Regions from separate parts of the Arthrobacter sp. zg-Y179 genome, predicted to be linked through region 3. Evidence: riboswitches for the same ligand, from Rfam matches in the RefSeq annotation. Region 3 holds a riboswitch; each other region holds the start of a gene.
The links. Region 3 has a riboswitch for S-adenosylmethionine ahead of LOC56_RS15870 (bifunctional o-acetylhomoserine/o-acetylserine sulfhydrylase). Riboswitches for the same ligand answer to the same signal wherever they lie in the genome.

Region 1 (9,820 bases), on a different contig from region 3:
TAACGAGCAGCTCGTCCGCACCGGAGGAAGCCAGCAGGCCCTCGAGCCTGCCGTGCACTTGTTCCACCGTGCCGTAGACAGAGGTCTCCAGGGTGGTGCGGACCAGGTCCTGCCGCCGTCCGGACAGTTGGGCGGCGCTTTCCGCTGCTGACAGGGCGGGAAACACCCCCTTGGTCCGGGAATCGGCCAGGGCATGCGCCTCGGGCAGCAGCAGTTCCCTTGCCCCTTCTTCCCTGCCGGCCGCGGCGACGTTGACGGCCGCAAGCACGTAGGGCCGGGGAAAACGGTCCGAGGGGCGGAAGGCTGAGCGGTAGCGTTCGAGTGCACCTGTATGCCCGGCGCTGTTCTCCCGGAACAACGCCGGGCCGCCGAGGACGACGCCCAGACCTGCCCGGGCCGCTATTTCCACTCCTGCTCCGGTGGCAAGCACAAACACCGGCGTCCGTCCGTTGTCCTGCGGGCGGGCGGTGATCGGCGCGGTGCCGTCGAGATAGGCGAGCAGTTCCGCCAGCTGCGCTTCGAATTCCCCTGCCTCGGCCGGTCCCGCCCGCAGTGCCGTCCGCACCGCCGGAGTGAAACCGACGGAACGGCCCAGGCCAAGATCAATCCGGCCGGGATACAGGGCCTGCAGCGTGGCTGCCTGCTCGGCTACGACCAGCGGCTGGTGGTTCGGGAGCATCACACCGCCGGAGCCGATCCGTATGCTGCGGGTGCGTGCCGCCAGTGCGGCCATCAGGACGGCGGGTGCCGAGCCGGCAATACCGGCCACGGCGTGGTGCTCGGCAACCCAAAAGCGCCGGTACCCCAGCCGGTCTGCCGATTCGGCACGTTCAAGCACGGCGCTAAGCGCATCCGACTCGGGAAATCCTTCGCGGGAGTTAGCGCGGTCAAGGATTGAGACGGGAACACTGAGGCTTGGCATACCCATGCCAACCCCCTGCCTGCTTAGGGAATTCCGGGCCGGTCGCGCAAATCGTTCCGTCATGCAGGCCCGCAAGCATGTAATGCGGGCAAAAGCATCCGTTTTGCCTGTGATCTTGGGCACTCAGGGATCGAAACCTTCCTTGTCTCCGGCGGATTCTTTCGGATTTGCCTGCTTGACCACCTGCCGAGGGTGGGAATATTAAACTCGTGAGCCATACCCCCAGTACCTCAGGCGTAAAAGAAGCGCGTAAAACCTTCTTCGGCCATCCCCGGATGTTGGCCAACCTCTTCAGCGTTGAGCTGTGGGAGCGATTTTCCTTCTACGGCATGCAGGGCATCCTGCTGTACTACATGTACTACAGCACCACCGACGGCGGCCTCGGCATCGACGAAGCCATTGCCGTCTCGCTGGTCGGCGCCTACGGCGGTGGCGTGTACCTCTCCACCATCCTCGGTGCATGGCTGGCGGACCGCGTCTTCGGCGCCGAACGAGTGCTGTTCTACGCTGCCGCACTGGTCATGCTGGGCCACATTTCCCTGGCCGTGCTGCCGGGCGCCGTCGGACTGGCCGCCGGCCTGATCCTGATCGCCCTGGGCTCCGGCGGTGTGAAGGCCAACGCGACATCGCTCGTCGGCACCCTGTACGACGAAAAGGACCAGCGGCGCGACGCCGGCTTCTCCATCTTCTACATGGGTATCAACATCGGTGCCCTGATCGGCCCGATCCTGACCGGCCTCGCCTGGACCGAATACGGGTTCCACTACGGCTTCGGCCTGGCCGCCATCGGCATGGCCATCGGCCTGGTGCAGTACGGGGTGACCCGGAAGAACCTGCCCGAATCCGCGCACGAGGTAGCCAACCCGCTGCCGAAGCAGCAGTACATGAAGGTCAGCCTCATCGCGGCTGCCGCCTTGGTTGTCATCGTGCTGGCCGTTGTCTTCGAACTGCTGACCGCCAAGAACCTTGCGGTGGTTATGGCGATCCTCGCCATCGTGGCCTCCGTCGCGTACTTCGTGATCATCCTCAGCAGCAAGAAGGTGAACCGGGTGGAACGCCGCCGGGTGTACTCCTTCATGCCGCTCTTTATTGCCAGTGCTGCTTTCTGGGCACTGTTCCAGCAGCAGTTCACGGTGGTGGCAATGTATGCGGACAGCTCGCTGAACCGCACCATCTTCGGCTGGGAAATGCCGCCGAGCTGGGTGCAGTCCATCAACCCGGTCTTCATCATCATCTTCGCAGCCGTCTTCGCCGGCGTCTGGACCAAGATGGGCGACCGCCAGCCGTCCTCCCCGCTGAAGTTCGCCATGGGCCTGGCCGTCATGGGCCTCGCCTTCCTGGCCTTCATTCCGTTCTCGGGCGGCGCGCCGAACAGCACCCCGCTGCTGGCCATGGCCGGCATCCTGCTGCTGTTCACGTTTGCTGAACTGTTCCTGTCCCCGATCGGCCTGTCCGTGGCAACCAAGCTGGCCCCGGAAGTCTTCCGGACCCAGATGGTGGCACTGTTCTTCCTGTCCGTCTCCCTGGGCACCACCCTGGCGGGCTGGCTGGCCCAGTTCTACGACCCGGCAACCGAAGTCAGCTACTTCACCTTCAGCGGCGTTACCGCGATCATCCTGGGCGTTGCCCTGGCCGCGGCTACACCGTCCATCAAGAAGCTCATGGGCGGCGTGCGCTAAGCACCCGGAGCTTTTCAAGGACGGCGGTACCGGATTTCTCCGGTACCGCCGTCCTTTTTATGTTGCGTCATTTGCTTGGAAGCGCCCCGCCGGCATGGCTAGGATGGTCCCAGCTTCAGGAGACACGGCCGCCAAGCTCCGACTTGGCCGTGCACCAACCCCATGCTTCGCGGGTGGTTCGGATGACGAAGCGGCCTGCACCGCCCTTCGGGCATCCGGTGCGGGCAAGAGCACGGATTCCCAAAGGATCACCGCCATGCGCAAAAGCACCGACCGTATTTTGACCACTCATGCAGGGTCCCTCCCCCGCACCCCTGAACTGATTGCCGCGAACGCGTCGCGGGAAGCCGACCCTTCGGATACCGAGGGCTACGCGGACCTGCTGCAGGCCGCCGTCGCGGATTTGGTGCGCCGCCAGCGCCAGGCGGGCATCGACATCCCCAACGACGGCGAATACGGGCACGCGATGTCCGCCGACGTCGACTACGGCGCGTGGTGGTCCTATTCCTTCTCCCGGCTCGGCGGCCTGAGCGTCGCGGAGACCGGAATCTGGAGCATGGAGCCGCGCCGCTCGGAGCCCGGCAACGTTGTCCTCACCAGTTTCGGGGACCGCCGGGACCGGCAGCGCTTCGCCGATGCCTACACCGACCCGACCTCGGGCATCACCACCGGGGCGCAGAAGGTCTTCCCCAAGGTCACGGGTCCAGTGGAATACACCGGGTACGACGCCGTGGCCAGCGACATTGCCAACCTCAAGTCCGGTTTGGCCGCGGCAGGTTTGTCCGAGGGTTTCCTCGCCTCGCTCTCCCCCGGTTCCTGTTCGCGGATTGCCAACGAGTACTACGCCACGGAGGAGGAGTTCATCTACGCCTGCGCGGATGCCATGCGGGAGGAATATCTTGCCATCGTGGACGCCGGGCTGATCGTCCAGATCGATGATCCGTCCATTGCGGAGAACTGGGACCAGATCAACCCCGAACCTTCGGTGGCCGACTACCTCAAGTTCACGCAGATCCGCGTCGAGGCCCTGAACTATGCCCTGCGCGGGCTGCCCGAGGAACAGATCCGTTTCCACCTGTGCTGGGGTTCCTGGCACGGGCCGCACACCACGGACATCGAGTTCCGCCACCTGGTGGACACCCTGCTGCAGATCAACGCCGGGGGCTACAGCTTCGAGGCAGGCAACGTGCGGCATGAGCACGAGTGGCGGGTCTGGGAAGATACCAAGCTGCCGGACGGGAAGGTCCTCATTCCCGGCGTCGTCTCCCACGCCACCAACGTGGTGGAACATCCGGAACTGGTGGCGGACCGGATCGAGCGCTTCGCCCGGCTGGTGGGGCGGGAGAACGTTATTGCGTCCACCGACTGCGGGCTGGGCGGCCGGGTGCATCCGCAGATCGCGGCGGCGAAGCTGCAGACCCTCGGAGAAGGCGCCCGGCTGGCCAGCGGCCGGCTCTGGTAGGTGATTGTCCGGGTGCCGTGCGGGCCGTTTGCTGCACGGCACCTGCATGCGCTCCCGGGTGCGGGCGTGTGTCTGCCGCCGGCGCCGTTTCTTTGGCATGCTTAGGGGTATGTCTAATCGTGCCGGCCAACGTGCCGAACCTTCCGACCTTGTAGACCTCACCGCGCTTTTGGACGCCTATTACGACGTCGTACCGGATCCTTCCAATGTCGCCCAGCGCGTCGTGTTCGGTACCTCCGGGCACCGCGGCTCCTCCCTCAACGGTGCCTTCAATGAGCAGCACATCGCCGCCATTACCCAGGCGATCGTCGAGTACCGCACGTCCGCGGGCATCACCGGGCCGCTGTTCATGGGCAAGGACACGCACGCGCTGTCCGAACCGGCGCAGAACACCGCGTTGGAAGTGCTGGCCGCCAACGGCGTCAACGTGCAGATCGATGCACGCAACGGGTTCACCCCCACCCCGGCCGTGAGCCATGCCATCCTGGTGCACAATTCCACGCGCACGGAACAGGCTGACGGCATTGTGGTCACCCCTTCGCACAATCCCCCGGCAGACGGCGGCTTCAAGTACAACCCGCCCACGGGCGGACCCGCCGGATCGGACATCACCAACTGGATTGCGGACCGCGCCAACCAGTTGCTGGAGAACGGCCTGGACGGGGTCCGGCGCATTCCGCTGGGCGAAGCACGCCTGGCGGATTCGGTGGGCACCTATGACTTCCTGGCGCACTACGTGGAAGACCTGCCCGCGGTGCTTAACCTGGATGCCATCCGCAGCGCCGGGCTCCACATCGGCGCCGATCCCCTCGGCGGCGCCGCCGTTGACTACTGGGGCGCCATCGCGGAACGGCACTCACTGAACCTGACCGTGGTCAATCCCAACGTGGACCCCCAGTGGGCCTTCATGACGCTGGACTGGGACGAGAAGATCCGCATGGACTGCTCCTCGCCGTACGCCATGGCATCGCTGATTTCCCGGGCCGGGGATTACGACATTGCCACCGGTAACGACGCCGACGCCGACCGGCACGGCGTTGTCACCCCGGATGCGGGACTGATGAACCCGAACCACTACCTGGCCACCGCCATTGACTACCTGTACCGCAACCGCTCCGGCTGGAGCGCCGACGCCATGGTGGGCAAAACGCTTGTCTCCTCCTCCATGATCGACCGCGTCACGGCGGACCTGGGGCGGGTCCTTATGGAGGTACCGGTGGGCTTCAAGTGGTTCGTGCCGGGTCTGCTGTCGGGCGAAACCGCGTTCGGCGGCGAGGAATCCGCCGGCGCGTCCTTCCTCCGGCTCGACGGCCGCCCGTGGAGCACTGACAAGGACGGCATCCTGCTGGCGCTGCTGGCCTCGGAAATGACGGCCGTCACCGGCAAGACCCCGTCCCAGCGGTACCGCGAACTGACCAATCAGTTCGGCGATCCCGAATATGCACGCGTGGACGCACCCGCCACCCGCGAGCAGAAGGCAGCGCTGGCCAAGCTCTCGCCGTCGGACGTTACCGCCACCACGCTGGCCGGCGAGGAAATCACCGCGCGCCTGACCGAAGCACCGGGCAACGGAGCGCCCATCGGCGGCCTGAAGGTGACTACGGAAAACGCGTGGTTCGCCGCCCGCCCCTCGGGCACGGAAGACGTCTACAAGATCTACGCCGAGTCCTTCAAGGGCGAGGAACACCTGCACCAGGTCCAGGCCGAAGCCAAGGCCATCGTGGACGGTGTGATTTCCTAGCTTCCGCCGCCGTAGACAGAAGGGGTGCACCGGCAGGTGCACCCCTTCTGTCAATCCTGCTGTCTATCCCGCAGCGCTTACAGCAGACGACGCAGGAGCCGCTTCTTCAGCCCCGTGTAGGGCGGGTACGCGAACCGGAGGGTGTCCACCAGCGTGCCCTTGGTGAAGACCGGCCGCAGCTGGCTGAACGTGTCGAAGCTGTATTTGCCGTGGTACGCGCCGGTGCCGCTGGCACCTGCACCGCCGAAGGGCAGGCCGGGCACGGCCAGCTGGACGGTGCTGGCGTTGTGGTTGATGCTGCCGGCCCGGACGCCCTCTTCGAACGTCTTCCGGTCCGCCGCGGAGTTGCTGTAGAGATAGGCGGCCAGCGGAACCGGACGGGAATTGATAAATTTCATTGCCTCCGCCAGGTCCCGAACCTCGATGATCGGCAGGATGGGTCCGAAGATTTCCTCCTGCATCACCGGTGAATCCGGGGCTACGTCGGTGAGGATGGTCGGTTCCAGGTACAGGCTGCCGCGGTCGCTGCGCCCGCCGGCCAGGACCGTGCCGCTGTCCAGCAGCCCCACCAGCCGTTCCCAGTGCTGTTCGTTGACAATCCGGCCCAGATCCTTGCTCCGGGACGGATCCTTGCCGAACTGCTCCGCGACCGCCTTCACCAGCTGCTTCTTCAGCGCCGGCGCTGCCTCTTCCGTCACCAGGACGTAGTCCGGGGCCACGCAGGTCTGGCCGGCGTTGAGCAGTTTCCCGAAGACCAGGCGGCGCGCGACGGCGGCCCAGTTGCCGTCCAGCACCACGGCCGGGGATTTCCCGCCCAGTTCCAGGGTGACCGGGGTCAGGTGTTCAGCGGCGGCCTGCAGGACAATCCGGCCCACCCGCTCCCCGCCGGTGAAGAAGATCGAATCGAAACGCTCCTTCAGCAGTGCGGTGCTGGCCTCCTGCCCGCCCTCGACGACGGCTACCGCTTCCGGGTCCACGTAGCGGGGCAGCAGGTCAGCCAGCACGGCCGACGTCGCCGGGGCCAGTTCGCTGGGTTTGAGGACTGCGGCGTTGCCGGCGGCGAGGGCACCGACCAGCGGCGCCAGGACCAGCTGCACGGGATAGTTCCACGGACCGATGATCAGCACCACGCCCAGCGGCCGGGGTTCGGTACGGGCCGACGCCGGCTGCAGGCCCAGCGGGACGGGAACCCGCCGGCTGCGGGCCCACTTCTCCAGATGCTTCAGTGCGTGTTCCGCCTCCGCCCGCACCAGTGAAAGCTCGGTGACGTAACTTTCGAGCGGATTTTTACCCAGGTCCGCGGCCAGCGCGTCCGCCAGCTCCTGTTCCCGCTCATGAAACAGCCGGACCAGCCCCTCGAGCTGCTGCCGGCGCCAGGCGAGCGGCCGGGTGCGGCCGGAGTGGTAGGTTTCCCGCACCCTGGCCAGCACAGCGGGAACCGCTGCGGGGGACCCGGCGAGGTCGGTGGTGGAATCGCTGGAAAAGAATGCGGAGACCATCTCGCTCATGCCTGCGTGCTTTCCTTCGTTGCTTCCGCTGCTTCGTCAGAGGAATCCGGTTTCCGGCCGGTGAAGTGGTCCATGGACTGGTAGACCTTGAAGACGCGCCCGGCCACCACGTCCCAGGCCGGCTGGGGCAGCACATTGCGCAGGGCACTGCCCAGGGCCACGGTCCACGGCAGCTGGATCCGCGCCTTCCCGGCGAGGAGGGCCTCCCAGGCCTTGTCGACCACGTATTCCGGTTCCATCAACGGAGTCATCAGCGGCCCCCTGGCCCCCTCGAACATTCCGGTCTTGATGTAGCTGGGGATCAGGGTGGTTACGGCAACGTGCCCGTTGCCCGATTCGGTGAGTTCCAGCCGCATCGAGTCGCTCCAGCCGATGACGGCCCACTTCGACGCCGTGTACACACTCATTTTCGGCACGGACAGCGTTCCCGAGGCCGAGGCCACGTTGAGGATGCGCGCCGGCGTGCGCCGCTCGATCATGCCGGGCAGGAACGCCCGGGTCACCTGCATGGGCGCCAGCGTGTTCACCTGCATCACCGCATCGATGTCCGCCTCCGGCGCGTGCTCCCAGAAGTACTTGCCGCGCACAATCCCGGCGTTGTTGATCAGGATGTCCGGCACACCAACCTCCCGGATGACCTGATCGGCGGTGGCAGTGATGTCCGGCAGGGAGGCAACATCCACCGCGAAGGGGTGGATTGCCGACGCGCCCAGTTCCCGCAACTGCGCGGCGGTGTCCTCCAGAGCCTCGGCGTTGAGGTCCCACAGCACCACTGATGCCGCGCCTTCACGCACGGCCCGCTCGGCGTAGAGCCGGCCCATGCCCATGGCTGCGCCCGTGATGAGAACTACGCGTCCTGCAACTGAAATGCTCATGCTGCTCCATCGTCCGATCGGTTGTAATCAAGGCCCGGCCCGTCACCGTGCACTGTTCTTATGCAACGTAACATCCCGGGAATCCTCCGGCGGATAGAATCGAGCCAACACACACATGTCTCCGGAAGGCACCACCATGAGCAGATTCGGTACGGACTGGACCCTCCACGGAGACGGCAAGACCATCCGGCCAGGCAGCTACGTTGCCCCCGAGGAACGCCTGAGCTGGCCGCGGACCATCAGCATCGGCTCCCAGCACGTGGTGGCCATGTTCGGCGCGACCTTCCTCGTGCCGCTCCTGACCGGCTTTCCGCCGGCCACCACCCTGCTGTTCTCCGGCATCGGGACCATCCTGTTCCTGATCATCACCGCCGGACGGGTCCCCAGCTATCTGGGTTCAAGCTTTGCCTTCATCGCCCCGATCGGAGCTGCCACCAACCAGCACGGTCCCGGCGGCGCCCTGGGCGGCATCATCATGGCGGGCTTTGTCCTGTTCCTGGTCGGACTCGCCGCGCAGCTTGCCGGCACCCGCTGGATCCAGGTCCTGATGCCGCCGGTGGTCACCGGCACCATCGTGGCCCTGATCGGCCTCAATCTGGCCGGTTCGGCACGGGACAACTACGAGCAGGGGCCGCTCACCGCCACCGTCACTGTAGTGGTGATCCTGCTGACTACGGTCCTGTTCAAGGGATTCCTGGGCCGGCTGTCGATCCTGGTCGGCGTGGTGGCCGGCTACATCACCGCCATGCTGCAGGGCGAGGTGGATTTCCAGGCCATCGGCGATGCCGCCTGGATCGGGCTGCCCGAATTCATGTCCCCCACCTTCCACTTCTCGGTTATCGGCCTTTTTGTTCCGGTGGTCCTGGTTCTGGTGGCCGAAAACATCGGACATGTGAAATCCGTGGCCGCAATGACCGGCCGCGACCTGGACCCGTACGCGGGCCGGGCGCTGATGGCTGACGGCCTGGCCACCATGCTGGCCGGTTCCGGCGGCGGTTCCGCCACCACCACCTACGCTGAGAATATCGGTGTGATGGCGGCCTCCCGCGTGTACTCCACGGCGGCGTATTGGGTCGCGGGCATCGTGGCCATCCTGCTCAGCCTGTTCCCGAAATTCGGGGCCATGATCGCCACGGTGCCGGGCGGTGTGCTGGGCGGTGCCGGCGTCGTTCTCTACGGCATGATCGGCATTCTCGGTGTGCGTATCTGGGTGGACAACCGGGTCAACTTCTCCAACCCGATCAATCTTTCCACCGCCGGCCTGGGCCTGATCATTGCCATCGCGAACTTCACCTGGGTAGTGGCAGGGCTGGAATTCGGCGGCATTGCCCTCGGCACCGGCGCCACCTTGATTGCCTACCACGGCATGCAGGCGATCGCCCGCTGGCGGGGGACGGATCCGGACGAGCCGCAGGAGGACACCGGGGCCAAGCCAAGCCGGCTCGGCTAGGCAGCCGGCCGGCCCCGGATCAGGCTCCTTCGAGAGCCTGGCGCGTAGCCCACGCCACGTACTTTGCCGCCTGCTCCATGGCATCCTGCGGCCGCTGGACCACATCCAGCAGGCTGACGGCCGCAACAATTCCGTACTCCTGCAGCTGGTCAGGGGTCAGGGTGATCCGGCCCGCCACGGCCA
Region 2 (9,820 bases), on a different contig from region 3:
CATCATTGACCAGCCCGGCCGGAACAATAACGCGGCGGATTGCGGTGCATTTCTGGCCGGCCTTGGCCGTGATCTCGGTGACCAGCGAGCGGATGAAGGCGTCGAACTCGGGGGTGCCCGGAACGGCGTCCGGACCCAGGAGTGCCGCGTTCAGTGAATCCGTTTCCGCCGTGAAACGGACACCGCCGACGGCGATCTGCGGATGGGCGCGCAGGCGTTCGGCGGTGGAGGCCGAGCCGGTGAAGGAGACCATGTCCCGGTAATCGAGGTGGTCCGGAAGGTCCCGCGCGGAACCGGAAATCAGCTGCAGCGATCCGGCCGGAAGAATGCCCGAGTCCACGATCATCCGGACGGCCGCCGCCGTGATGTACCCCGTGGGGGTGGCGGGTTTGACGATGCTCGGCACCCCGGCGAGGAACGCCGGAGCCAGTTTTTCCAGCATGCCCCAGACCGGGAAGTTGAAGGCGTTGATCTGCACCGCAACGCCCGGGATCCGGGTATAGATGTGCTCACCCAGGAATGAGCCGTCCTTGGCGAGCTGTTCCACGGCGCCGTCGACGATCACGGTGGAGTTCGGCAGTTCCCGGCGGCCCTTGGAACCGTAGGCAAACAGGACTCCGATCCCGCCGTCAATGTCCACCAGCGAGTCCGTCCGAGTGGCGCCGCTGCGGGCGGAGACGGCGTAGAGCTCCTCACGCTGCGCATTGAGGTGCATTGCGAGTTCCTTGAGGAGCAGGGCCCGCTGGTGGAAAGTGGATTTACCCAGTTCGGCCTGCCCTGCGGTTCGGGCATAGTCGACGACGGCGGCGGTGTCCAGACCCTCGCTGCTGACCAGCGCAAGCAGCTCACCGGTGCTGGCATCGTGCACTTCGGTGCCGCGGATTCCGGCGGGATCCGGTGTCCACCAGGACCCCCGAACGTAGCTGGGAACGGTTTCGACGTCGATGGCGGTGGCCGTCATTTCGGTGCCTTTCGAAACGGGAAGAAACCGCAGCCGTCCTCCGGCAGGCATCCTTGCCGCCGGATTACTGACCATGCGGTCGGTATATCGCCAGCGTAGCCGAAAGCTAGGAGGAACACACCCGTTGGCGCCCTGCTGCGGCGGATAGCCTGCCCGCGCACCCAATGGCCGGGTCTGCTGTTGCCGCGGGAAATCCGCTGCGACAGACTCTTGCCCCTGAGCAATGTTGTACCAGCCACTAAGGAGCACGATGATGAGCCCCAAACCGCTGTCTCTCCGCCGTCTGGCTGTCCTGACCCTGGCTACCGCTGCCCTCCTGGCCGGAGGTGCTGCCCCGGCGAGCGCCGGCGGCAACTCTGGACCCGATTCCCGCAGCGGGCATTCCCTCGAGCACCGCGGCGGTCACGAACACGGCGGCAGACACGGCGGGCACGGCGGCGGGCACGGGCACGGTCAGGGGAACCGCAGTGTCGACTACGTCGCGTTCGGCGATTCCTATGCCTCCGGCGTCGGCGGCGGACCCGAGCTTGATGCGTGCCGCCGCACCGCGCAGGGCTACCCCGCGCTTCTGGACGCCCTGGACCGGGTGGAGCTGGACGGTAATGTCACCTGTTCGGGCGCCACTGCCCTCATCACCCCGCTCGACGCTCCGGTGGACCTTCCCGAGCAGATTGACGACGCCGCTGCCCGGGGTCTGCTGAATCGAAGGACGGACACCGTCACGGTGACCATCGGCGGCGATGACCTCCGGTTCGCTTCCGTGATACTCGCCTGTGCCGGGCCGCAGCTGCCGGCCACCTGCGCCCCCGCCATCGACTCCGCTGCCGCTTACGCACAGACCGTCCTGGCACCGCAGCTGGCAGCGGAGTTTGCCCGGATCACGGGACTGGCTCCGAGGGCGACCCTGGTGGTGACCGGGTATCCGTACCTGTTTGAAGCCGGAACCCCCGGACCGATCAGCACCGAGGCGCAGACCCTCCTGAACAAGGGAACCGACGCCTTGAACGCGGTCATCGCCGATCAGGTTCCGGACAGCGGGGTGTTCGTGGATGTCGTGGACGAGTTCGCCGGGCACGGTGTCGGTTCCGCCGATCCCTGGATCATCTTCGAGGGCGGCCAGTTGGACCTGCACCCCACGGAAACGGGGTACCGCGAGGGCTACACCGCCGCCATCCTCGAAGACGCGGGCAGCGAGTTCGGAGTCGGCTGCCGCGGACGGCGCTAGACGCAGCGTTGGCGGCCCTCCCCGCCTGGCCTTCGCCGGCGGCCCGGGCTTCGGGAGCCGCTGTCAGGAGACCGGCAGCGGAACCGCGTGGCCGAACCGGAAGAGGTTCTGCGGATCGTAGGCGGCCTTGGTTGCCTGCAGCCGCGCGAAAACTTCCGGATCCCATGCAGGCTGGGCACCCGCCTTCGTGCGTGCCGGTCCGCGGAGGTTGACCAGCGCACCCGCAACGTAGGGGCCGACGACGACGTCGAGCCGATCCAGGGCCGCTGCTGTGGCATCCGCAGCCGGCGGAACGTTGAGTCCCACGGAGTAGAGGTTGAAGCCTGCATCCCGGCCGGACACCGAATCCTCGAACGGAGGATCCAGGGCCAGTGATCCGCCCATCAACCGGATTTCCGTCATCATCAGCGGAGTATGCGATCCCGGTCCCACCTGCCCCATCAAACCGGCCGCCAGTTCATCGGGCAGCTCCGCCAACAGGGTCCCGCGGTCCAGGCTGGGCACCGGTTCGTCCGGATCCATGTGGATGCTGCCTACTGCCCCGTAGTCCATCGGTCCGGCCGTATCCATGAAGGGCGCTGATACATGCCGCATGGGTTCCAGCAGAGTGTCGCCCTCTTCCCGGCTGCCGAACACCGCGAACCGCAGGTGCACCGGCGCGGTACCTCGCAGTTCCTCGGGAAGGAACGGAACGTCGGGCAGGTGCAGGAAGGCCAGGGACGCTGAAACATCCGTCGGCAGCTGGGGTGTCCAGGCTCGGAACGCAGCCAGGACCTCCGGGCCGGCATCTTCCGGGTACATGATGCCGCCGCCGTAAAACTCCCGGAACGGGGTCAACCCGAGCGTCATGGACGTGATGACGCCGAAATTGCCCTTGCCGCCGCGCAGCGCCGCGAACAGCCCGGCGTCTTCGGCACTGCCGGCCTCGAGGTGCCTCAGGCTGCCGTCGGGAGTCACAACATCGATCGCCTGCACATGGTCGCTGGCGAATCCCAGTGCCCGGCCCATCAGCGGCAACCCTCCGCCGGACGCGAAACCCGCCACTCCCACGGTTCCAGAGGAGCCATGCGGACCCGTGAGCCCGAGCAGCACGGTCTCCCCCAGCACCGAGCGCCAGCGGACGCCGGCACCCACGGTGACGGTGCCGGCGTCGGGGTCCACCGCCAGGTCCTGCAGCCGGGACGTGTTGATCAGCAGGCCCTCGTCCATCGCGGCCGCGGCACCGTGGCCGGTCGCCTGCATCCCGACAGGAATGCCGCGCTCAGCTGCCCAGCGGACGGCATTCTGTACATCCTCGACGGCGGCTGCACCGAACACGGCATCGGGACGCTGGATCACCGAGGGGTTGAAGCCGGCGGTGTCGACGGCGTACCCGGGCTCCCCGGGGCTGTTCAACGGGCCGTGGACAACGCCGCGGAGGGTTTCAAGGTCGGCATCCTGGATCATCTTCGGCTCCTTGGCTGGGCAGGTGTCCGCGGCCGCCGGGTCCGCGGACCGGAGAGTGCTGCCAGAAAATGCTAGGCATCGACGACCTTCCCTGCCTAGCCCCGCCGGAAAATCTTCGCTAGCTCCCGAGCACCTCCGCGAGATCGAATTTCACCGGCTCCTCCAGCTGCCCATAGGTGCACGATTCGGGCGTGCGGTCCTGCCGCCAACGGGAAAACTGGGCCACATGGCGGAACCGCTCCCCCTCCATATGGTCGTAGCGCACCTCCACCACCCGTTCAGGGCGCAGCGGCACGAAGGAGAAGTCCTTTTTCCCGCTCCAGCGGCTGCCTTCGGAGTTGCGCGGGGTGCGGTTGCCCTTCTCCTGCTCCCCTTCGGCCCAGGGATGCCCGTCCTCGACGGCGACCAGCGGCTGGAGTTCCTCGAACAGTTCCCGTCGGCGGTCCATTGAGAAGGAACTTGCCGCACCCACGTTCACCAGCACGCCGTCGTCGTTGTAAAGACCCAGCAGCAGGGAGCCGATCAGGTCGGTGCCGGACTTGTGCACCCGGTAGCCGGCGAGCACGCAGTCGGCCGTGCGTTCGTGCTTGAGCTTGGCCATGGTGCGCTTGTTCGGTGCGTACGGGCCGGCGAGGGGTTTGGCCACCACGCCGTCCAGGCCTGCACCTTCAAAGCGTCCGAACCAGTCCTGCGCCAGATCGGCGTCGTCGGTGGCGGCGGTGACGGACACCGGTGCCTGCGCCGTTTTCAGCGCCTGGACCAGGGCCTCCCGGCGTTCGGAGAACGGCCGGTCCCGGTAGTCGACGTCGCCCAGGGCCAGCAGGTCGAACGCCACGAACCGGGCCGGGGTTTCTTCCGCGAGCAGTTTCACCCGGCTGGCGGCGGGATGGATCCGCTGCTGCAGCAGTTCGAAGTCCAGCCGTTTGCCGTCCGGGGCCACCATAACGATCTCGCCGTCCAGCACGCACCGCGCAGGCAGGTTCTGCCGAAGGGCTTCGACGAGTTCGGGGAAGTACCGCGTCATCGGCTTTTCGTTCCGGGAGCCGATCTCGACGTCGTCGCCGTCCCGGAAAATGATGGACCGGAATCCGTCCCATTTGGGTTCGTACAGGTAGTCCCCGCGGGGCAGGGCGCTGACGGATTTAGCCAGCATCGGGGCAACCGGGGGCATCACTGGAAGGTCCATGTGCCCATTCTTATCCGATTGCTGCCGGTTCCCCCAGCCCTGCGGTGAACGCCGTGAGCAGGTCGCGGCCCTGCTGCCAGTAGCCCACGCCGCTTTCCTCGTTGATGTGGGCCAGCTCGCCGACGTCGATGACGGGCACCTTCCAGGCAGCGGCGATGGCTTGGGCGGCCGGCAGCGCGCAGTACGGATCGCTTTCGCTGGCGATCAGCAGGCCGGGAACGGGCAGCTCCTGCATCCGCGGATTCCGGAACGTTTTGACCACTTCCGGAAAGGACGCGGCAACCGGATCCGGCGGGCTGACCAGAAACACTCCGCGGGCGCCGTCGGGGTTTCGATGCAGCCATTCCACCGCAGCCAGGCAGCCCAAACTGTGGGCCACAAGGACTGTCTGCCCGTTCCGGGCTCCGGCGGCCCGGTCCAGCGCGGCCATCCAGTCCTCCAGTTCGGGTTCATCCCACGACGACGGCGCGATGCGGGTGACGTTCGGCAGGTCCGCCTCCCAGCGGCTCTGCCACTGCTCCGGTGGCGAGCCCTGATAGCCCGGGACAATGGTGATATGCACTGTGCCTGCATCCTTTCGCTGGTGCCCGCATGTGAGCGGGAATACTGCCGACGTTTCCGGCGCTGGAGTTCGTATGAAGAAAATAGGGTTCTTGTCCTTCGGACATTACCGGAATGCCGTGGGATCAATGACTCCCAGTGCGCAGGACGCAATACTGCAGCAGATTGAACTAACGGTCGCCGCCGAGGAAATCGGCGTCGACGGCGCGTACATGCGGGTGCACCACTTCGCCCCGCAGTTCTCCGCCCCCTTCCCCATGCTCTCCGCCATGGCGGCACGGACCAGCCGGATCGAGCTAGGCACGGGAGTGATCGACATGCGCTATATGAATCCGCTGGCAATGGCAGAAGACGCCGCAGTGGCGGACCTGATCAGCGGAGGCAGGCTGCAGCTCGGCATCAGCCGGGGATCCCCCGAGCCTGCCCTGCGAGGTTATGAGTCCTTCGGCTACGTTCCCGGCCCGGATTCCTCCGACGCCGACATGGCCCGGCAGCACACCGAAGTGTTCCGTGCCGCCATCGCCGGCGCCGGAGTGGCACAGGCTGATCCGGCGATGACCGGCAGCACCGGCGCCATGGCCATCGACCCGCTGTCCCCCGGACTGCCGGAGCGGATCTGGTGGGGGTCCGGGACCCGGGCCACCGCCAAGTGGACCGGTGAGCAGGGCATGAACCTGATGAGCTCAACGCTCCTGACCGAGGACACCGGGGTGCCGTTCGACCAGCTCCAGGCCGAGCAGATTGCGGTGTACCGGAAGGCCTGGGCCGACGCCGGACATCAGGGCACCCCGCGGGTGTCCGTCAGCCGCAGCATCATTCCGCTGGTGACCGGGCAGGACCGGCACTACTTCGGGCTGCGCGCGCAGGCAGAGGGCCGGGACCAGGTGGGCCATCTCGACGGCGGCTTGGCTCGGTTCGGCAAGAGCTACATCGGTGAACCCGATGTTATTGCTGCTGAATTGGCCGCGGACGCTGCCGTGCAGGAAGCCGACACCGTCCTGGTGACCGTGCCGAACCAGCTGGGCGTGGAGTACAACGCGCATCTGCTGGAGAGCATCGTCAAGCTCGTGGCGCCGGGGGCCGGCTGGCGGTAAGTCTCGTCGTGGCCAGGGTCCGCCCGGTCCGCCAGATCCACCCGGATCCGCCCCCTGCGGGGCTGGAACGGCGGCAACGAAATTCCCCGCTCGCAGAGCTCGCGGGAAATATTAAAGCCGCCTTCCTCCAGCCCCTCCGGTGGCGGGTGCGTCGCCTCCAGCTCCTCCCAGCAACGGTTGCATCCCCCAGCCCCCGGCCCCCGGCTGTGAGTTGTGCAGACGTTCGTCCCCGAGGTCTTAGCGCGGACGGAAGGCGAGGTGCAGAACGTAGGCGCCGGACGGGAAGGCGAGGCGCCCACCCACACGACGCACGCACACCCAGCGGCACCCCGGAAACGGCCCTCTGTCGAAATGTCAGTGGCCTCCGCTAGAGTAGTTTTCAGCTTCACGAGATGTGGCCTCCGCCCGGTTTACCGGGCACAAAAGCTCCGACTGGCCCCACACCAACCCCACTGTTCGGCGGGTGGTTCGGATGACGAAGCGGCCTGCTTCGTCCGTCGCAGGCAAGGACAACCTGAAAAGGAACCCACTGTGAGCATTTCCAGTGTCAGCAAATCCGGCCTCAGCAACTGCAGCGGCTTCACCCCGGGCCACAACATCCATTGGATCCACCGACGCCGGCTCGAGGGCTGGGAGCAGTGGTCGGACGTCGAAGTCACGGCCGATCCGCAGCTGGACCTCATCTACCTGGTGTCCGAAGGAACCCAGCAGCTGATGTGGTTCCACAATGTTCGGGCCGTGGCCACCGCGCTCGAGACCGCCGTCGACACGCCGCAGTGGTGCCAGCGCTATTCCACCCTGATGGTGCCGGGCGGGTTCGATTCCGGTGCCCGGAGCTCTTTTTTCTACTTGGCCCGGCCGGAGCGGGTAGTCCCGTGCAACGGCTCCCTGGTGCGGGCCCCGGAAACTGAGCGGATCGAGAAGGCCGGCTCCTAGCTGCCGCTCTGCCCCGGAATTCCAGGTTCCGGGGCGAAGCAAGCCCTGCGGACGAAACCGGCCGCATTGGAACAGTGCGGTGCTATTGCGGTCCGGTTTCCCCTGAGGCACCACGAAGCTGGGCAATGCGCAGCCGCAGGAAGACGATCAACAACACCAGAACCCACAGCACCAGAACTGCGGTCCCGATAACCACGAGCAGATACAGCATTCCAAACGCCGACCCGATTGCCATGTGTCCCCCGCATTCTTGCCGGCTTGCCGCTGCTGACCGGATGGTGCTGATGCTACCGGAGTAGTCAGTCGGCACGGCTGGCGGCGGAGAAGGCAGCTACTGCTGCAGCAGCTCCGGCGGCACGCTGTAGATGAGGATGACACCCAGCAGGTTTTTCGCGGCGTGCACACCGTAGGAAAGCATGAAGTTGTTTCCGGCCCAGACGTAAATGCCCACAAGCGTGGCGCCCATCGCCAGGTAAGGCATCAGCACCGGGAGGGACAGGGATTCCTTGCCCACAATGTGGATGGAGGCGAACAACAGGACCGACAGGATGCAGCAGCCCCAGAGATTCCAGTACCGGCTGAGTTTGCCGATCAGCAAGTGCCGGAAGATGTACTCCTCGACAAACGGTGCCAGGACCACCAGCAGCGGTACTACCAGCCAGGGCGACACGGACCCCACGAATCCCTCTACGGCTTCCTGGTTTACGGCCGTTTCAATCTGCCCGCTCAGCAGTGCCCCGATCATGGTGACAATGAGCATGGCGATGACGCCGGCAGGAATCAGGGACAGGGACAGCACCGGTCGGGTAGCCAGGATCTTGGTTTCCCGCACCACGTACGGCCGGGCCGCCAGGAAGGCCAACAGACCGGCAACCCCGTAAAACGCCAGGTTCAGGACGTAGGCGGCTGCAACGGGATCCGGAACCAGCATCACCAGGACAGGCATGACGAGTCCGGGCGCAAAGCTCAGGACCAGCAGGAATACTACGTAGAAGCCAGCTGCCACCGCGTCACGGCGGGTGAAACGGTAGGAAAGCCACGGGATTTGGGCCGCAGGGCGCCCCGACGGACCGGTCCGGTATTCGTTTGCTGTCATTACCTCAGGATATGGGCCGTTCTGCCGGGATACAGCCCCTCGCTAGCTCAACTCCGCGATCACCGGAGACATGGCTCCAAGAGAGAGTCGTTAACCAGGCTTTCCAGTCTGCACCTTTATATCAGCCATCCGAGCTGGCCCCGAGCCCACGAGTTCCCGCTTCAGGCGCATACTCAAGGTCCACCGCGCTTTCTGCACCCCTTACTGCAGCAACTCCAGAGACGTCTATCTTAAGCGCTTGCAACAGAGCAGATTCTGAGCGTTCACGCAGCTTCTCGTAGCTCTTCGATGTCAATACAGTATGTTTTGACAGCCGATTCTGATCGACCAAGAGTGTCAGTTCGCTTATCGCGCGCTCGTCATCACGAATAAAGACAGACCGAAAATGGCTATACAGGGAATCTAGCCCGCGGACATCCCACACTTCGGCTTCCTTCGCCACCACGTCTTCTTCGCCCAGCATTGCACGAGAAGCCCAGTTGGTGACCTTCAATCGGCAACTGGCCACGAGGTCCAATTTGCTACCTAGCGCCTGCGTGATCTTTTCTGTTATGCGCACACAAGCTGCAAAGTTTCCATCCTCTAGGGCCAAGTCCGCCGTGTGTAAAATCCACGCTACCGGCAGCTGGGAGTCTTTGTCTGCCAACTTCATCCATACACTGGTTACTAGCAGGGCACCGGTGGAAATTACCAGCTCACAAGACTCGGCTAAGTAATCTGTCGTGATATCAATATTGCTACCCTTCGCTGGAATATCACCACCTGGCGCACCTGCCCCTGATAAAACAGAAACATACTGTGCGCTGACCCTCCCATTGGTGTGAACGAACAGGTTCCTGCGCGCAAATATTTCTCGAAACTCTACCCAATCGGCTGGTATCTCACGAAGCTTCACACCTATTTTTGCGAACCACTTTTCCCAGTCATCTATAGAGCCGCGCGCCAGATCCTCCACCTGGCGGGAAATGAGATAATCAGTCGCTTCCTCTACCGTCCCAAGAGAACCAAGCTCTGCAAGACTGAGGGTCGCATTCTCCAAATTCGCTAGCTTAGGATTATTTCTGATAGCAGCTGTCGCTAAGTCGATCAACATCGTCTCAAAACCGATAACAATGCTTATCAAAACCGACCTCTGCAACAATTTTCCTCGTCGGGGAACGATTACTTTGCGCGCAGTACTGAAGAGCATTTTCTGGAAGACAGCAAAGGTCTCGGGGTCGTATTCTTGCCCCGAAATCATTACCCCTTCATCATGGCTACCGTCGGCGATATCCATGAAACCGGAAACAGATTTTCTAACGATCAACTTCAACTC
Region 3 (9,820 bases):
CCTCGTAGGCCTCTTCGAGGTGGTCGGCCCGGTAGCGCTTGTGGCAGCTCAGGCACTCCACCAGCGGATCCGAGAACACCTCAACGTGTCCGGATGCTTCCCAGACCTGGCGCGGAAGGATAACGGCGGAATCCAGCCCGACGACGTCGTCGCGGCCGCGGACCATGTGCTGCCACCACTGCTTCTTGATGTTTTCCTTGAGTTCGACACCCAGGGGACCGTAATCCCATGCGGACCGGGACCCGCCGTAAATCTCTCCCGACTGGAAGACGAACCCCCGGCGCTTGGCCAGGGAGATGATGGGATCCAGCTTGGATTTGGTCGAAGCCATGGAATGGTACCGCCGTTCTTTTCGTGTCGAGAGGGCCGCTGGGTGCGGTCCTCTTCTGGTGTCCCTGGGGCATCCGCACCACCGCAAAAAGGGTGCACGATTCTGAGCCGCCCGGGCAAAGCTACAACTACCAGCTTAAGGCGGCGATGCCCTGCTGACCTACCGGGGCCGCATTGGCGGCGTTTTCCGGGTTCAGCGCAGGGCGGGATCAGGTGTTTGTCCGGCCGGTACGACGACGGCGGAACGGGCCGCCGCCGGGCATGTTCCACGGCAGCGTGGCCAGCACGATGGCAAGCAGCGTCAGCAACGTGCCGAGCACGGTTGCCGCCACCACCACGGAGCCCGGCGCCGGGAAGACAATGTCCAGCAGCAGCGAGCCGATCAGCTGCCCGCCGATGAGCCCGAGGCTGGTCAGCAGGACGCCCAAGCTGCGCACCAGCAGGGCGCCGACGCCGATGAAGATGCATCCCAGCGGCCCGCCCAGGTACAGCCACCACTCGCCGGGCAGGGGGTTGCCCGGTCCTGAAACCGCAACCTTGATCCCCCACATCACGGCCAGCAGGACGGTGCCGGAAATGAAGTTCACCAGCGTGGCGGTGATGGGGGTGCCGTAATGCATGCCCGTGGTGCCGTTCATGGCCTGCTGGAAACTCATCAGCATGCCCGCGGTCAGGGGCAGCAATACCGGCAGGAGCCATTCGGAGGGCTCGCCCCCGGCGCCGAGCTTGGGGCTGACGGCCCAGGCCACGGCCGCAATGGTCAGGACCGCGCCCACCACGCGCATCACGGTCAGGGCCTTTTTGCCGGCCGGACCGATGCCGAGCCGGTCCACCACCAGCCCGGTGAGGGTCTGCCCGGCGACGGCGGCGACGGTGAACACTGCCACGCCCAGGACGGCGACGGTCAGGGTCTGGGACAGCACGAAGTAGCCGCCGATCATGCCGGCCAGGACGTAGTAGCGCGGGAAGCGCCGTTCCCGCAGCGCGGGAATCAGCTGCCCGGCGCCGGCGCGGCCGCGGGGCAGGGCAAGGCTGATGCCGACCATAACCACCAGCCCGACCAGGAAGCTGACCAGCGCGGCGGCCAGGCCGTCGTCGAGCCGTTCCCCCAGGGCGCCGTTGACGCGGGCCTGGGACGGGATGGCAACCCCGGCGAGCAGGGACAGGGGCAGACCGATCAGCGGGGACATCCGCACAGCATTTGGCACCCGACTACCCTACAACTGGAAACAGCGCGGGCCGGACGGCGGCGGCCGCGGTGGGCGCGGCGGGAAAGTCGGGCAGAATGGAGGCATGAGTTCTTCCGATGCCCAAGACCTTCCCATCCGCGACGAAATGATCCGCCTGGGCCAGCTGCTCAAGCTTGCCAATCTGGCCGAGGACGGTATCCAGGCCAAACAGCTGATCGAAGACGGCATGGTTAAGGTCAACGGCGACATTGAAGAGCGCCGCGGCCGCCAGCTTCATGCCGGCGACCTGGTCTCCGTCAACGGCGAGACGGTGCGGATTACCCGCGAGGGCTAGTTCGCGCGGGTGTTGGCGCGCAGCACCGTATGGACCAGGAACTCCTTCACATGGCCCAGCTCCTGCATATTGATGCCGTGGCCCATGTTGGAGTAAAGGATCTTGGTCAGCGCGGTGTGGGCATTGAGCCAGGCGTGGGTGTATTCGATCCGCGGCGCGTCGATCACCGGGTCAGCCTGGTCTCGGCCCCAGAAGAACTGCATGCCGCCCGGCTGCAGTTCGTCGTCGTGGAAGAACGGGTTGTCCTGCGCAGGGACCACAAAACCGGACAGCCCTACGACGGCGGCGAAGTCCTGCGGACGGTGCCGCATCAGGGTGGTGGCCACGGCCATCCCCATCGAAAAGCCCAGCAGGCTCACGCTGGTGTGACCTTCCCGAACGGTGTCGAGCCACGCGGCGACGTCCGCCACGGAGTCCACCACTGCGTCCACTGAGTAATCGGCGTCGCTCATCAGCGGGAACCAGGTGTAGCCCGGCCCGGAGGCCTGCGGCGCCCGGACCGAGGCGATGGTGAAGTCCGAGGGCAGGTAATCGGCCAGTCCCATCAGGTCCTCTTCATTGGCCAGGTATCCGTGGAAGAGGACCAGCAGCGGGGTACCCGCCCTTTCAGCTTCGGGTTTGGGCCAGAGGACAACAGGATTCCACGCGGATTTCGTCATGCTTTTATTCTGGCATGCCGGTATTTACAACCTACGGTCGCGTAGCCGAGGGCCGGTTTGCAAGTATTGACCGGTGAGTACAAATTCTTTGCCCGAAGCCGTTTCCGCCCCCGATTTCCGGCAGGAGCAGCGGCCGCTGCACCTCTGGTCCCGGTTCGTGGCCATGGGCGATTCCTTTACCGAAGGCATCGGCGATCCCAATCCGGACAGTCCGGGCGGCAACCGCGGCTGGGCGGACCGGGTGGCGGAGGAACTGGCTTCGGGACAGCCCGACTTTGCCTACGCGAACCTCGCCATCCGGGGACGGCTGCTGAACCAGATCATCGACGAGCAGCTCGAGCCGGCCCTTGCCCTGAAACCGGATCTGGTCACCATCTGCGCAGGCGGCAACGACGTGATCCGCCCCGGCGGCGATCCGGACCGGCTGGCCGAACGCATGGACGGCGCCGTTGCCCGGCTGCGCGGATCAGGTGCCGGAGTTGTCCTGTTCACCGGCCCGGACCTCGGGAGCACCCCCGTGCTGGGCGGCGTCCGGGGCCGGGCGGCGATCTACAACGAAAACCTGCGGACCATAGCCAACCGGCACGGCGTCATCATTGCCGACATGTGGGCACTGCGCGAATTGAATGATCAGCAGATGTGGGCTCCGGACCGCCTGCATTTCTCTCCGCTGGGACACCACACCATTGCCGCCATGGTGCTGGATACCCTGCAGGTGCCGCATTCACTGCAGCCGCTGGAAACCAAGCCGCTGCCCGCGAAGAACTGGCGGACGGCCCGCTCCGAAGACATGGTCTGGGCCCGCGAATTCCTGTTCCCGTGGGTGGTCCGCCGGGTGCGGCACCAGTCCTCGGGCGACGGGATCTCCGCCAAACGTCCCGAGGCCGGCCCGATGTTCGGGCAGCGGATGCCGCAGGGGTCAGCCGACTAGAGCTGTTTTTTCAGGAACCGCCCGCCTCCTGTGCCTGGTCGGTTTTTTCGGCCTGCTCAATCAGGTTCGCCAGGTGGAACGCCCACCCTTCCCGGTGGGCTGCGGAGAGTTCGGCGCCCGCTCCGGCGTCGAGCGCCGCAAAGCCGCTTTCCGTCACCGCTACGCCCGTGGCGTCTATCTCATCGGTCAGTTCGAAGCTGACCACGGTGTAGGCGCCCCATTCGGGCGCCGTCCAGCGGAAGGAAAGCAGCCGTCCGGGAGCGACGGCCAGCACCGTGCCGGTGGCTGTGTGCTCCACTCCGTCCTCGCTCCACCGTTCCCTCAGGGGCGCCCCCGGATGCGCAGCGAAGTCCATGTCCGGCCACCAGGACGCCCGGTTATCCACGAGCACGTGCCAGAGAACCTCCGGGGTGCACTGCGCCCGGCCGGAAAGCGAGATCCGATCTGCCATGGGGAATGTTCTCCCACGAATTGCCGCGGCGGACAAGGGGTAGGCCCCTGTTGTCCGCCTGCCTACCCGAACACCTCCCGTTTCAAGGCACCGGAAATCTCCCGGACGCTGGTCAGGAAACCGTCGTGCCCGATGGGCGCCCGGATGAGATGCACCTGCGTTCCCCGGGGAAGGGCCGCTGCCAGATCCGCCGACTGCTGGGGAAGGTAAAGCCGGTCCGATTCCACCGCGGCAATGAAGAAGTCCGCCGTCGTGCCTGCGAGCGCCGCACGCAGGGTTCCCCGGCCCCGGGCGACGTCGTGGCTGACCAGGGCTTCGGTGAGCACCAGATAGCTGTTGGCATCAAACCTGTCGGCCAGCTTCCGGGCCTGGTGATCCAGGTAGCTCTCCACGGAGTAGCGGCCCCTTCCGGCCGGGTAGGCCGCCCCGAAGGGGTCTTCGGCAGCCTGCGGGGAGCGCCCGAACCGGTATTCCAGTTCCGGTTCGGACCGGTAGGTAATGTGCGCGATCCGGCGGGCCAGTCCCAGGCCGGCCAGCGGAGGTGTGCCGTTGTAATAGTCCCCTCCGTTGAAAGCCGGATCCAGGCGGATAGCGGCCAGCTGCGCCTGGGCAAACGCGATCTGCTCGGCAGTGCTGGCTGCGGTTGCCGCGATTACCCCGCAGTGCAGCACCCGGTCCGGCTCGGTCACCGCCCATTCCAGCGCCCGCGCTCCCCCGAGCGAACCGCCCAGCACGGTATGCCATCTGGCGATGCCCAGCCGGTCCGCCAGCCGCGCCTCCGCCCGGACCGAATCCCTCACGGTGACGAAGGGAAACCGTGATCCCCAGGGCAATCCGTCCGGGTCAGCCGAGGCAGGCCCGGTGGAGCCGTAGCAACCGCCCAGCATGTTGATCGAGACCACGAAGTACCGGTTAGTGTCCACGGTCCGGCCCGGACCCACAAACTCCTCCCACCAGCCCGGTTCGGTGCTGCTCCCGCGGGCTACGTGGGTGCTGCCGGTCAGCGCATGCGGAATCAGCACGGCGTTGCCGGCGTCCGGGTCCAGCTGCCCCCACGTCTCGTAGGCCAGTACGACGTCGGGCAGGTACCCGCCGGTTTCCAGTTCCAGTCCGCCGATGGAGGCGTACTCCAGCACCCCGTCCTTTTCGGCGGGGTGCTGCAGCGGCGTCTGCAGCGACTCGCGCTGCGGAGCCGGGTGCCGGGGCACGGAAGCTACGCTCCCTTGGCGGCCCGGAACCCCGCGTCGAGGTCCGCGAGGATGTCATCGATGTGCTCGATGCCCACCGAGAGCCGGACCAGTCCCGGGCTGACGCCGGCGGCCAGCTGCGCTTCGGCACCCAGCTGGCTGTGGGTGGTCGACGCCGGGTGGATCACCAGGGAACGGACATCTCCGACGTTGGCCACGTGTGAGTGCAGCTCCAGTCCGTCCACAAAACGCTTGCCGGCGTCGATGCCGCCCTCGATCTCGAAGGAGACAATGGCGCCGGTGCCGCGCGGGCCGTATTTGCGGCCGCGTTCAAACCACGGACTGGACTCCAGCCCCGCGTACGCAACCGACACGACGTCGTCGTGCCCTTCCAGCCAGTTCGCTACGGCAACGGCGTTGGCTACGTGCCGCTCCAGCCGCAGGCTCAGCGTTTCCAGCCCCTGGGCAATCAGGAACGCGTTGAACGGCGACACCGCGGACCCGAGGTCCCGCAGCAGCTGCACCCGCGCCTTGAGGATGAAGGCTAGGTTCGCGCCGAGGGCTCCGTTGACGCCCAGGTCCCTTGCGTAGACGAGCCCGTTGTAGCTTTCGTCCGGGGTATTGAACCCGGGGAACTTCTCCGGATCGGCGGCGAAATCGAAGTTGCCCGAATCGACGATGACGCCGGCAATGGCAGTCCCGTGCCCGCCGAGGTACTTCGTGGCCGAGTGGACCACAATGTCGGCTCCCCATTCAATCGGACGGATGAGGTACGGCGTCGACAACGTGTTGTCCACGATCAGCGGTACGCCCGCCTCGTGGGCCACGGCGCTGATGCCTTCCAGGTCCAGGACATCCTGCCGGGGGTTGGAGACCACCTCGCCGAAGAAGGCCTTGGTGTTGGGCCGGACGGCGTCGCGCCAGTGGTCCAGGTTGTCCGGGTCCTGCACGAAGGTGGTCTCGATGCCGAACCGTTTCAGGGTGTGCTTCAGGAGGTTGTAGGTGCCGCCGTAAAGGCTGGGACTGGCGACCACATGGTCGCCGGCCTGCGCCAGGTTCAGCAGCGCGAAGGTTTCGGCCGCCTGCCCGGACGCGAGCAGCAGGGCTCCGACGCCGCCTTCAAGGGAGGCGATCCGGTTTTCCACCGCCTCCTGAGTGGGGTTGCCGATCCGGGTGTAGATCGGTTCCAGTTCGGCCAGGGCAAACCGGTTGGCGGCCGCCTCTGCACTCGGAAAAACGAAGGACGTGGTCTGGTAGATCGGCAGGGCACGTGCGCCGGTGACGGCGTCGGGCTCCTGGCCTACATGGATCTGGCGGGTTTCAAATGACCAATCTGCACTCATGATGCTCCCTCAAACCAGGGGCCGCACAACGCCGCCGGGGTGCATCCGGGTACGCCGGATGGTGCACCTGATTACGGTGGGGCTGTGGGACCCGCGCTTGCCGGACGCCCGTTTGGCGTACGGCCAGGTCTTCACCCGGGGCACCCCACCGCGGTTGGAGGGTTGCCGGCCAGCAAGCCGGGGCTATCTGCTGGCACTCATGACCTGCACCTATGGAAACCGATATGCCGCCGTCGCGCAACCTCTATGACGCAACGTGAAATACCGGAGCTTTTGGGCCCTGATTCGGCGCTGCGGCAGGGAACATTCCGCACTTAGGCTTCCCTTGGTCGAGACGCGTATCACAACGTGCCACAATGGGCCGCATGCGCTTGGACCATGTTTCTTATGCCTGTGAATCCGACGGTCTTTTGGCCACCACCGAGAGGATTGCTGCTGCTCTCGGCGCCGATTACGTGAAGGGTGGCGTCCACCCCCGATTCGGTACCCGCAATATGATCCTGCCCCTGGCCAACAACCAGTACGTCGAGGTGGTGGAGGTCCTGAACCACCCGGCGTCGGACAAGGCCCCGTTCGGCCAGGCCGTGCGCCAGCGCTCCGAATGCGGCGGCGGATGGATGGGCTGGTGTGTTGCCGTTGACGATCTTTCCCCCTTCGAGGAACGCCTCGGCCGGGCCTCCGTGCCGGGCAACCGTAAGTTCCCCGACGGCCAGGAGCTGACCTGGCGGCAGATCGGCATCAACGGATTGATTGCCGATCCGCAGGTGCCCTATCTGCTCCGCTGGGATGACGGCACCGACGAGCTGCACCCCTCCAACGCCATTCCCGGGATGCCGGGATCGGTGAAGCTGAAGTCCCTGACCATTGCCGGCTCCGCTGCACGCGTCACCGACTGGCTGGGCCATCCCGTGGAGAAGCCGCTGGAGAACGTGGATGTCACGTGGATTGCACCGGCGGGTACACCGGGCATCATGTCCGTCACCTTCGACACTGCGAACGGTCCTGTCGAGATCTAGCACTGCGGTTTCTTCTGCCGGTCTGGGATTTTGCTGCCGGTTTGGGGTTTTCCTGCACGTTCGGGGGTTTCCTGCGGTTTGTCCCAGCGGTGCGTCCGTATCCCTGCGGTCTGTCCAGTTCCCCGCGGTACGTCCCTGCACTCTGTCCGTATCCCTGCGGTATGTACGATTCCCTACACCGCGCGGCGCAGGAAATGTCACAAACCGCAGGGCTTTGCAGTGCCCGCCGGCCCCACAAACCGGCGGGCTCGCTACAAACCGCAGGGCCGTGCCAGGCCGAGGCGTCCGAGGTTTGTCCACAATGAGGTTTGTCCACAAAAGGGAGGCATACCCTCGCGGGTCCGCGGTTACCCATCCACCTTTGAGCCCATGGATCCGGAGCTCATTTTCACAGCCGATGCTGAAGCCCACGGTACCGACCGCCGTGCCTTAGCCTCGAGTTGCCGGTCCGGTCAGCTGATCCGCCTCCGTGCCGGGGTCTACGTGCAGGCGGAAGAGTGGCAGCACCTTTCGCCCTGGGAACAGCAACGGGTGCGAATCCGGGCAGCCGTGGAACAGGGGCACGGTCAGCGTATCCTTATCCAGCAATCTGCTGCCGTCATGTGGGGGCTGCCCGTCATTGGAAACTCTGCTGAGGTTCTGCTGTTGGCCGCACCTCCCATTCATGGCCAGCGCCGTGGTGGGCTCCACTGGGTTGAGCGTCAGTTGTTGGAACCGCTCACTGCCTTGGAAGAGGTGCCCCTGACGTCCCGGGCGCAGACCGTTTTGGACATGGCTGCCTATCTCCCTTTCGAGCATGCGGTTCCCGCCATGGACCACGTGCTTCGGGCGGATCCTGTTCGTGGTTTGCCTCCCCTTGGAAAGGACCATCTGCGGGAAACAGCCGGGAACCTGCCCAGTCAGGTAAAGCGGCTGCGTGCTCGACAGGTAATCGACTTCGCCGATGCACGCTCCGAGTCGGCGGGCGAGTCCTATTCCCGGGCCGCCATTCACAGGCAGCGCTTTCTTCCGCCCGAGCTCCAGCAACAATTCAACACCTCTGCTGGCCGCTTCCGGGTCGACTTTTATTGGCGAGAGCAGAGGCTCGTTGGGGAGTTTGACGGCGCCGTGAAATACGGTCGGGGCGATGCAGCCCTTGCCCCTTCGTGGGACACACTGCGTCAGGAGAAACGACGCGAAGATGCCATCCGTGAAACAGGGGTCAGTTTCGTTCGCTGGTCTTGGGAAGATATCGCCAAAGAGGCACAGCACCCGGAGTCCTTGGTGCAACGCTTGGTCCGCGCTGGGCTCCCCCGTTCCCGGCGCCGCTGATTTCCCTCCGATTTGTCCGGATCCCTGCGGTCTGTGGCAATCCCAGCTCCGCGCGGTGCAGGGAATCGGACAACCTTCAGGGATACCGACAACCTGCAGGGATCGATCCAAGCAACTCGGCAGCAAAACCCCTCAGGACCTTCAGCCCCCAGCAGCCCGGCGAAGCCCCGCGTTGAGTCCCCGCACCAGGCCGGCGTCGATCTTCACCACCCGGCGGTCATAGGTCAGCAGTCCGTTGACCTCGTCCTCGACGTCGGTGAGCTGGGTGTACACGGTGGCGGCCAGCCCGCCGGCAACCGCAGGTTCAACCTGCCGCCGGTGCAGCCGCTCGTAGGCCCGGGCCAGTGCACGCCGGGACCGGAACCGCCGGTAGCCGAACGCCTTGTCGTTGAAGGTGTGCCCGGGGACCCTCAGGCTGTACCCGCCGTATTCGGACAGCACCACTGCACGGGACCCGGCCAGCCAGCTCTTCCGCAGCCGGAAGGGCACGAAGTACACGTGCACGCTTTTGAGGTCTCCCCCGCCCTGGTCGTGCCAGCCGCTGGCGTGGTCGATGGTCCGGGTCGGGTCCAGGCTCCGAAGCAGGTCGGCGACGGCATTGGCATCGAACTGGCCCCATCCTTCATTGAACGGCACCCACACCACTATCGACGGGCTGTTGCCCAGCAGTTCCACCGTGCCGTGCAGTTCGGCCAGGAACTGTTCCCTGCCCTGCTCGTCGGCCCGCCCGAACGCGGCGTAGTCGTCGTCGGACCGGTGCGCTGCACCCACCGCGGGAGCAGTGACCACGGCGTGCTTATAGGCCGTGCCGCCGTTGACGAGGTCCTGCCACACGAGGATGCCCAGCCGGTCGGCATGGTAGTACCAGCGCAGCGGTTCGATCTTGATGTGCTTGCGCAGCATGTTGAAGCCCAGGTCCTTCGCCGCACGGATGTCGGAGGCCAGGGCCTCGTCCGACGGCGCGGTGTACAGCCCGTCCGGCCAGTACCCCTGGTCCAGCAGGCCCGCGTGGAAATACGGCCGCCCGTTCAGCAGCAGCCGCAGGTGCCCGGCGTCGTCGGGCCCCGT

Region 1: another riboswitch for S-adenosylmethionine. It lies ahead of LOC56_RS06000 (cobalamin-independent methionine synthase II family protein); the one in region 3 lies ahead of LOC56_RS15870 (bifunctional o-acetylhomoserine/o-acetylserine sulfhydrylase).
Region 2: another riboswitch for S-adenosylmethionine. It lies ahead of LOC56_RS02795 (hypothetical protein); the one in region 3 lies ahead of LOC56_RS15870 (bifunctional o-acetylhomoserine/o-acetylserine sulfhydrylase).

Annotation. Positions count from the first base shown of each region.
Region 1 is NZ_JAJJOB010000005.1:589,669-599,488, reverse strand. Features, by position in the region: gene LOC56_RS06010 (MsnO8 family LLM class oxidoreductase) at 1-928, opposite strand, end outside; gene LOC56_RS06005 (peptide MFS transporter) at 1,132-2,601, shown strand; SAM riboswitch class IV at 2,715-2,838, shown strand; gene LOC56_RS06000 (cobalamin-independent methionine synthase II family protein) at 2,858-4,063, shown strand; gene pgm (phosphoglucomutase (alpha-D-glucose-1,6-bisphosphate-dependent)) at 4,173-5,804, shown strand; gene LOC56_RS05990 (aldehyde dehydrogenase family protein) at 5,882-7,312, opposite strand; gene LOC56_RS05985 (SDR family NAD(P)-dependent oxidoreductase) at 7,309-8,187, opposite strand; gene LOC56_RS05980 (uracil-xanthine permease family protein) at 8,324-9,637, shown strand; gene LOC56_RS05975 (glycerate kinase) at 9,657-9,820, opposite strand, start outside.
Region 2 is NZ_JAJJOB010000004.1:135,172-144,991, forward strand. Features, by position in the region: gene paaZ (phenylacetic acid degradation bifunctional protein PaaZ) at 1-961, opposite strand, end outside; gene LOC56_RS02770 (SGNH/GDSL hydrolase family protein) at 1,215-2,186, shown strand; gene LOC56_RS02775 (FAD-binding oxidoreductase) at 2,250-3,632, opposite strand; gene LOC56_RS02780 (ATP-dependent DNA ligase) at 3,751-4,818, opposite strand; gene LOC56_RS02785 (RBBP9/YdeN family alpha/beta hydrolase) at 4,829-5,380, opposite strand; gene LOC56_RS02790 (LLM class flavin-dependent oxidoreductase) at 5,454-6,473, shown strand; SAM riboswitch class IV at 6,857-6,989, shown strand; gene LOC56_RS02795 (hypothetical protein) at 7,005-7,409, shown strand; gene LOC56_RS02800 (hypothetical protein) at 7,492-7,644, opposite strand; gene LOC56_RS02805 (CPBP family intramembrane glutamic endopeptidase) at 7,741-8,505, opposite strand; gene LOC56_RS02810 (hypothetical protein) at 8,627-9,820, opposite strand, start outside.
Region 3 is NZ_JAJJOB010000014.1:149,819-159,638, forward strand. Features, by position in the region: gene LOC56_RS15835 (glycine--tRNA ligase) at 1-331, opposite strand, end outside; gene LOC56_RS15840 (DMT family transporter) at 540-1,538, opposite strand; gene LOC56_RS15845 (RNA-binding S4 domain-containing protein) at 1,624-1,854, shown strand; gene LOC56_RS15850 (alpha/beta hydrolase) at 1,851-2,513, opposite strand; gene LOC56_RS15855 (SGNH/GDSL hydrolase family protein) at 2,602-3,444, shown strand; gene LOC56_RS15860 (SRPBCC domain-containing protein) at 3,455-3,895, opposite strand; gene metX (homoserine O-acetyltransferase MetX) at 3,958-5,070, opposite strand; gene LOC56_RS15870 (bifunctional o-acetylhomoserine/o-acetylserine sulfhydrylase) at 5,109-6,425, opposite strand; SAM riboswitch class IV at 6,514-6,630, opposite strand; gene LOC56_RS15875 (VOC family protein) at 6,791-7,441, shown strand; gene LOC56_RS15880 (endonuclease domain-containing protein) at 7,811-8,752, shown strand; gene LOC56_RS15885 (glycoside hydrolase family 2 protein) at 8,894-9,820, opposite strand, start outside.